Regions from separate parts of the Anaerobacillus sp. CMMVII genome, predicted to be linked through region 1. Evidence: a T-box and tRNA genes for the amino acid it is inferred to sense, from the RefSeq annotation. Region 1 holds a T-box; the other holds one or more tRNA genes.
The links. A T-box is a leader RNA that pairs with one kind of tRNA and senses whether it is charged. The one in region 1 lies ahead of thrS (threonine--tRNA ligase), so its partner is inferred to be a tRNA-Thr.
Positions count from the first base shown of each region.

Region 2: it encodes a tRNA-Thr, which carries the amino acid that the T-box ahead of thrS (threonine--tRNA ligase) is inferred to sense. The anticodon was not compared.

Region 1 covers NZ_JACEHK010000002.1:505,917-509,179, reverse strand. Annotated here, with positions in the region: partial or broken gene thrS (threonine--tRNA ligase) at 1-1,574, opposite strand, end outside; T-box leader at 1,614-1,840, opposite strand; gene ytxC (sporulation protein YtxC) at 1,974-2,135, opposite strand; gene ytxC (sporulation protein YtxC) at 2,129-2,833, opposite strand; partial or broken gene mqnC (cyclic dehypoxanthinyl futalosine synthase) at 3,066-3,263, opposite strand, start outside.
Region 2 covers NZ_JACEHK010000001.1:118,131-121,393, forward strand. Annotated here, with positions in the region: rRNA gene H1D32_RS00555 (23S ribosomal RNA) at 1-1,274, shown strand, start outside; rRNA gene rrf (5S ribosomal RNA) at 1,425-1,540, shown strand; tRNA gene H1D32_RS00565 (tRNA-Val) at 1,548-1,623, shown strand; tRNA gene H1D32_RS00570 (tRNA-Thr) at 1,669-1,741, shown strand; tRNA gene H1D32_RS00575 (tRNA-Lys) at 1,763-1,838, shown strand; tRNA gene H1D32_RS00580 (tRNA-Leu) at 1,870-1,953, shown strand; tRNA gene H1D32_RS00585 (tRNA-Gly) at 1,961-2,035, shown strand; tRNA gene H1D32_RS00590 (tRNA-Leu) at 2,053-2,141, shown strand; tRNA gene H1D32_RS00595 (tRNA-Arg) at 2,239-2,315, shown strand; tRNA gene H1D32_RS00600 (tRNA-Pro) at 2,411-2,487, shown strand; tRNA gene H1D32_RS00605 (tRNA-Ala) at 2,495-2,570, shown strand; rRNA gene H1D32_RS00610 (16S ribosomal RNA) at 2,816-3,263, shown strand, end outside.

The DNA of each region.
Region 1 (3,263 bases):
ATCGAACCGTAAATTGCTCTGTGAATGACAACTGGGTGAACTTTGTTGTTGTTTTCATCCACATACGTTAAATCAAACTTCTCAGGCATTTGGAAATCAACCCTGTATTGTCGCACATTGATGACTACGTTTAAGAGCATCTTTAATGTGGAAGTCAATCTTTGGACCGTAGAATGCGCCATCACCTTCATTTAATTGATAAGGTAATTGTAGATCTTCTAATACATTGCGAAGCGCATCTTCAGCTTGCTCCCATAATTTATCATCGCCCATTGAATTTTCTGGGCGAGTGGATAGTTCCACCGAGTATTCAAAACCAAATGTCTTATAGATTTGATCAACTAATTTAAACACTTCTTTTATTTCTGATTCAATTTGTTTTGGTGTTACGAAAATGTGAGCATCATCTTGGCAAAATGTACGAACACGGATCATACCATTTAACGCACCACTTAATTCATGGCGATGAACTTGGCCAAACTCAGCCATACGAATTGGAAGATCACGGTATGAATGAAGTTCATTTTTAAAGATTAACATATGGCCTGGGCAATTCATTGGTTTCATTGCAAATTTTGTATTATCAACTTCTGAGAAATACATGTTTTCATGGTAGTGTTCCCAATGACCAGATTGCTCCCACAAACGTTGATTCATCATGAATGGTGTACGAACCTCGTCATATCCTGCCCCACGTTGTAATTCTCTTGAAAAGTTTTCAAGTTCTGTACGAACAACTTGCCCCTTTGGTAAATAGAAAGGCATACCAGGTGATTCCTCAGAGAACATGAATAATTGAAGTTCTTTACCCAATTTACGGTGGTCACGTTTTTGTGCTTCTTCAATAAAATGTAAATACTCATCAAGATCACTTTGCTTAGGAAAGGCAGTACCATAAATACGCTGTAACATTTGGTTGTCACTATTTCCACGCCAGTATGCTCCTGCAATGCTCATTAATTTTAACGCCTTGATCTTTCCAGTAGATGGAAGATGTGGCCCACGGCATAAGTCAAAGAATTCACCTTGCTCATAGATCGAAATTTCTTCACCTTCAGGAAGCTCACGAATTAACTCAAGCTTTAAATGGTCTCCAATTTCTTCATAAATACGTAACGCCTCTTCACGAGTCACAACTTTACGTTCAATTTTAATATTTTCATTAATAATCTTTTTCATTTCTTTTTCAATTGCTGGAAGATCTTCTGGCTTCAATGGATTTTCCAAATCAACATCGTAATAGAACCCATTTTCAATCACCGGACCAATACCTAGCTTGATCTCTGGATAAGGCGCTTTAACGCTTGAGCCATTAGATGAGCCGTACTATGACGGTAAACTTCTAGGCCTTCTTTCGATTCAAGTGTTACGATTTCTACTGCTGAATCTTCTGTGATAGGCAATAATAGATCAACCACTTTGCCATTTAGTTTACCAGCAACAGCTTTTTTCTTTAAGCCTGGACTAATAGAGGCTGCAATATCCTCTGTCGTTACTCCATTAGCATATTCCCGTACTGCTCCATCTGGGAATGTAACCTTTACTTGGTTCATTTCTAAACACTCCTTTTTCATTCTAAAAAATGGTAATAACATAAAAAACACTCATCCCTAAAAAGGGACGAGTGTTATGCTCGTGGTTCCACCCTCATTCTCACATTTACGAATAGGTAAATGTGACTTATGAGAAAATAACGGTTTGTAGCCGTCAGTAGATACTTTAAATTTCCCTACTGAAGTTCAGAGGTGGTAAGTATTATTTCCGTGTTAGGAAGCTCCCAGCAGCACTTCCCTCTCTTAAAACCGTAAAATAAAACCCATGTCCTCATCAAGACTTTTTTGATGTATTTAGCTTATGTAGGTTATTATATGGATTTATAATTAGAAAAGCAAGTTTATTTTCTGTTTCTATTCATAGTAATGACTTCGATATGATTTATAGTTCTCTATCATCGAAGCCATCATCTTCCAATATTAGGTGATTTTATAATTATTTTTTTTAAAATGATCTTTTCTATTTAGTTTAACCCGTTCCTGGAAAATATTTTGGATAGATTGAATGACACTATTATCTACATCATCACTGTACAAGTGAACCTCCAATGGTGCAATGCTAACAAGCGGGCTGATTACCATTTCTTGAATGGGAATTCCCTTTTCAAAATGATTTCTCTATCTAGATAATGCTCAATTTTCTCGTAAGAAAGTTGGTGAAAATACTCATCATAAAAAGTAAAACTTCCATCAATAACGAGATGAACGCATGTTAATTTTGGCGTTCGCTTTTTTAAGTAAAAACGGAAATTCTCTACTAAATTTTGATATTCTTGTTCTAGTTGAAATTCATCAATTGCCATCTCAACACAATCGATTAGCTTATCTAAGTAACCTCTTAAACGGAAAGTTAAGAAAGATTCATAGCAAAAATTAATGTCTCTCGTTAGGAAGTTGGTAAAAGCGTCATGAATCATTTTTTCTGTAAAAAACATTTTTTTTACATTCGGAAGTTCTAAGCGTTCCCCAGCTAAGATTGATTTTGCCATTGCAAGAATTTGTGATTGTTCCTCTGGTACATCATAGTAGAATATATTTTGGATAACATCTAACAACCAAATATCTTCTTTTGTTTCAATTACATGCTTTTTTAAGATTTCCGTCAACACCGGCTTTATAGTCTCTTCAAAATCAAATGTATTGTCCACTTTTATAATTAATCTGTCACTAGCTAACGAAAGTTCTACTACTCCATTTTTTATAAAAGTATAAAGCCCAGCTTTAAAATTTTTGAACAAATAATACCGATCGAGCTTATTCTGTAAATAAATCTCTATCAATGAAAGCCCCTCCCACAACAATTAGACGCAACTACACCTAGTGTCCATTTTTTCTTTACATGTATATGGGGGCTTATCCTAAAAAATGCTTATTAGAACAAATTTATTACTAAAGTTAATGTTGTCAACAGATAATAAAGGATCGAAGAGCATTCTAAAAGTGCTGATAAGTACTTTTTCATAGCTCAAAAAACATACAAAAAGCCGATAAGTTACTTATCGGCTTTCACATTTAGTTTTGCATAACGAAATCTTTATCAGTTGTTTCCTCTTCTTTAAATACATGAAGGGTATTATACTTTGTATCACGCTGTGCTGGAATTTTACCCGCTTCACGAATAAGTCTTAAAATTAAATTAGAATTAACTTTATGAGTAGCACCTGCAGCAGATACTACGTTTTCTTCCATCATCGTACTACCAAAATCATT
Region 2 (3,263 bases), on a different contig from region 1:
CACAGGTAGGCGAGAAGAGAATTCTAAGACGCTCGGGAGAACTCTCGTTAAGGAACTCGGCAAAATGACCCCGTAACTTCGGGAGAAGGGGTGCTCTGATAGGGTGTTAAAGCCCGAGAGAGCCGCAGTGAATAGATCCAAGCGACTGTTTAGCAAAAACACAGGTCTCTGCGAAGCCGCAAGGCGAAGTATAGGGGCTGACACCTGCCCGGTGCTGGAAGGTTAAGAGGAGGGGTTATCCGTAAGGAGAAGCTCTGAATTGAAGCCCCAGTAAACGGCGGCCGTAACTATAACGGTCCTAAGGTAGCGAAATTCCTTGTCGGGTAAGTTCCGACCCGCACGAATGGTGTAACGATTTGGATACTGTCTCAACGAGAGACCCGGTGAAATTATATTACCTGTGAAGATGCAGGTTACCCGCGACAGGACGGAAAGACCCCATGGAGCTTTACTGTAGCTTGATATTGGATTTTGGTACAATTTGTACAGGATAGGTAGGAGCCTGAGAACCCGGAGCGCCAGCTTCGGTGGAGGCGTCGGTGGGATACTACCCTGATTGTATTGAAATTCTAACCTAGGACCGTGATCCGGTTCGGGGACAGTGTCAGGTGGGCAGTTTGACTGGGGCGGTCGCCTCCTAAACAGTAACGGAGGCGCCCAAAGGTTCCCTCAGAATGGTTGGAAATCATTCGTAGAGTGCAAAGGCAAAAGGGAGCTTGACTGCGAGACCTACAAGTCGAGCAGGGACGAAAGTCGGGCTTAGTGATCCGGTGGTTCCGCATGGAAGGGCCATCGCTCAACGGATAAAAGCTACCCTGGGGATAACAGGCTTATCTCCCCCAAGAGTCCACATCGACGGGGAGGTTTGGCACCTCGATGTCGGCTCATCGCATCCTGGGGCTGAAGTAGGTCCCAAGGGTTGGGCTGTTCGCCCATTAAAGCGGTACGCGAGCTGGGTTCAGAACGTCGTGAGACAGTTCGGTCCCTATCCGTCGCGGGCGTAGGAAATTTGAGAGGAGCTGTCCTTAGTACGAGAGGACCGGGATGGACACACCGCTGGTGTACCAGTTGTTCCGCCAGGAGCATAGCTGGGTAGCTACGTGTGGAAGGGATAAGTGCTGAAAGCATCTAAGCATGAAGCCCCCCTCGAGATGAGATTTCCCTTGGAGTTAATCCAGTAAGACCCCTTAAAGATGATGAGGTTGATAGGTCTCGGGTGGAAGCACGGTGACGTGTGGAGCTGAGAGATACTAATCGGTCGAGGACTTATCCTATAAATAAGTTTAGAGTGATGAGTGTAGAGTTTTGAGTTGCGTGAGTAGCTCGAAGCAGTAAATACCAAATTCTAAATAAACGGATTGAATTTTACTCAAGCCTTAAATGTGTGTTATCTAGTTTTGAAGGAATGAACTTTCTTCAAATAATCTAGTAGCGATAGCGAAGAGGTCACACTCGTTCCCATGCCGAACACGACCGTTAAGCTCTTCAGCGCCGATGGTAGTTGGGGGTTTCCCCCTGTGAGAGTAGGACGTTGCTAGATAAAATCCGGAGGATTAGCTCAGCTGGGAGAGCACCTGCCTTACAAGCAGGGGGTCGGCGGTTCGAACCCGTCATCCTCCACCAAATTTTTTGCCTAAAAAAGTGGAACAAAATAACTTATCTTAATATGCCGGCCTAGCTCAATTGGTAGAGCAACTGACTTGTAATCAGTAGGTTGGGGGTTCAAGTCCTCTGGCCGGCACTCTAAGTTTCCTTTAAACAGGAGCCATTAGCTCAGTTGGTAGAGCATCTGACTTTTAATCAGAGGGTCGAAGGTTCGAATCCTTCATGGCTCACCATGTTATTTATAGTGTTAAATAACTCTTATATGCGGGTGTGGCGGAATTGGCAGACGCGCTAGACTTAGGATCTAGTGTCTTTGACGTGGGGGTTCGAGTCCCTTCACCCGCACCACAAATTTGCGGAAGTAGTTCAGTGGTAGAACACCACCTTGCCAAGGTGGGGGTCGCGAGTTCGAACCTCGTCTTCCGCTCCAATTTTATAGTCTGCTTTGCCGGGGTGGTGGAATTGGCAGACACACAGGACTTAAAATCCTGCGGTAGGTGACTATCGTGCCGGTTCAAGTCCGGCCCTCGGTACCAAATTAGCTTCCTGTAACGCTTCTTCGCAATTATGCGACGAGCAGCTTGCAACGCAGAAGCATAATTGAATATATAACTATACTAACTATAGTTATTTGCGCCCTTAGCTCAGCTGGATAGAGTGTTTGACTACGAATCAAAAGGTCGGGAGTTCGAATCTCTCAGGGCGCACCAAACCAACTACCTCGAATGAGCATCACTGCAGGTTTGCGACGAGCAAACGAAGTGGCTCAGGAGCATGTTTGGTTAGTGAAATTAATTTGTAATCTCGGGAAGTGGCTCAGCTTGGTAGAGCACCTGGTTTGGGACCAGGGGGTCGCAGGTTCAAATCCTGTCTTCCCGACCATTTATATGGGGCCTTAGCTCAGCTGGGAGAGCGCCTGCCTTGCACGCAGGAGGTCAGCGGTTCGATCCCGCTAGGCTCCACCAAAAATTATAAATAAATATTGACTTACTTATTTATAAGTGCTAAGATAGTAAAGTTGTTGTTTACACGCAATTTTACAGAAAAAAATAGTTGTTGACGATTTAATAAAAGTCTGATACAATTAAATTCTTGTCGCTAAAACGACATTAGTATTGTTCTTTGAAAACTGAACACACAGCCAAGCGAATTAAAGAGGTAGTAAAATATCTCGTCAATGTAACAAAATTTTTGAGCTATATCAAACACTTTTATGGAGAGTTTGATCCTGGCTCAGGACGAACGCTGGCGGCGTGCCTAATACATGCAAGTCGAGCGGACAATTGAGAGCTTGCTCTCAATTGTTAGCGGCGGACGGGTGAGTAACACGTGGGCAACCTGCCCTGTAGACTGGGATAACTTCGGGAAACCGAAGCTAATACCGGATAATCTTTTGAGTCACATGGCTCGAAAGTAAAAGTTGGGTTTACCTAACACTACAGGATGGGCCCGCGGCGCATTAGCTAGTTGGTAAGGTAATGGCTTACCAAGGCGACGATGCGTAGCCGACCTGAGAGGGTGATCGGCCACACTGGGACTGAGACACGGCCCAGACTCCTACGGGAGGCAGCAGTAGGGAATCTTCCGCAATGGACGAAAGTCTGACGGAGCAACGCCGCGTGAACGATGAAGGCCTTCGGGTCGTAAAGTTCTGTTGT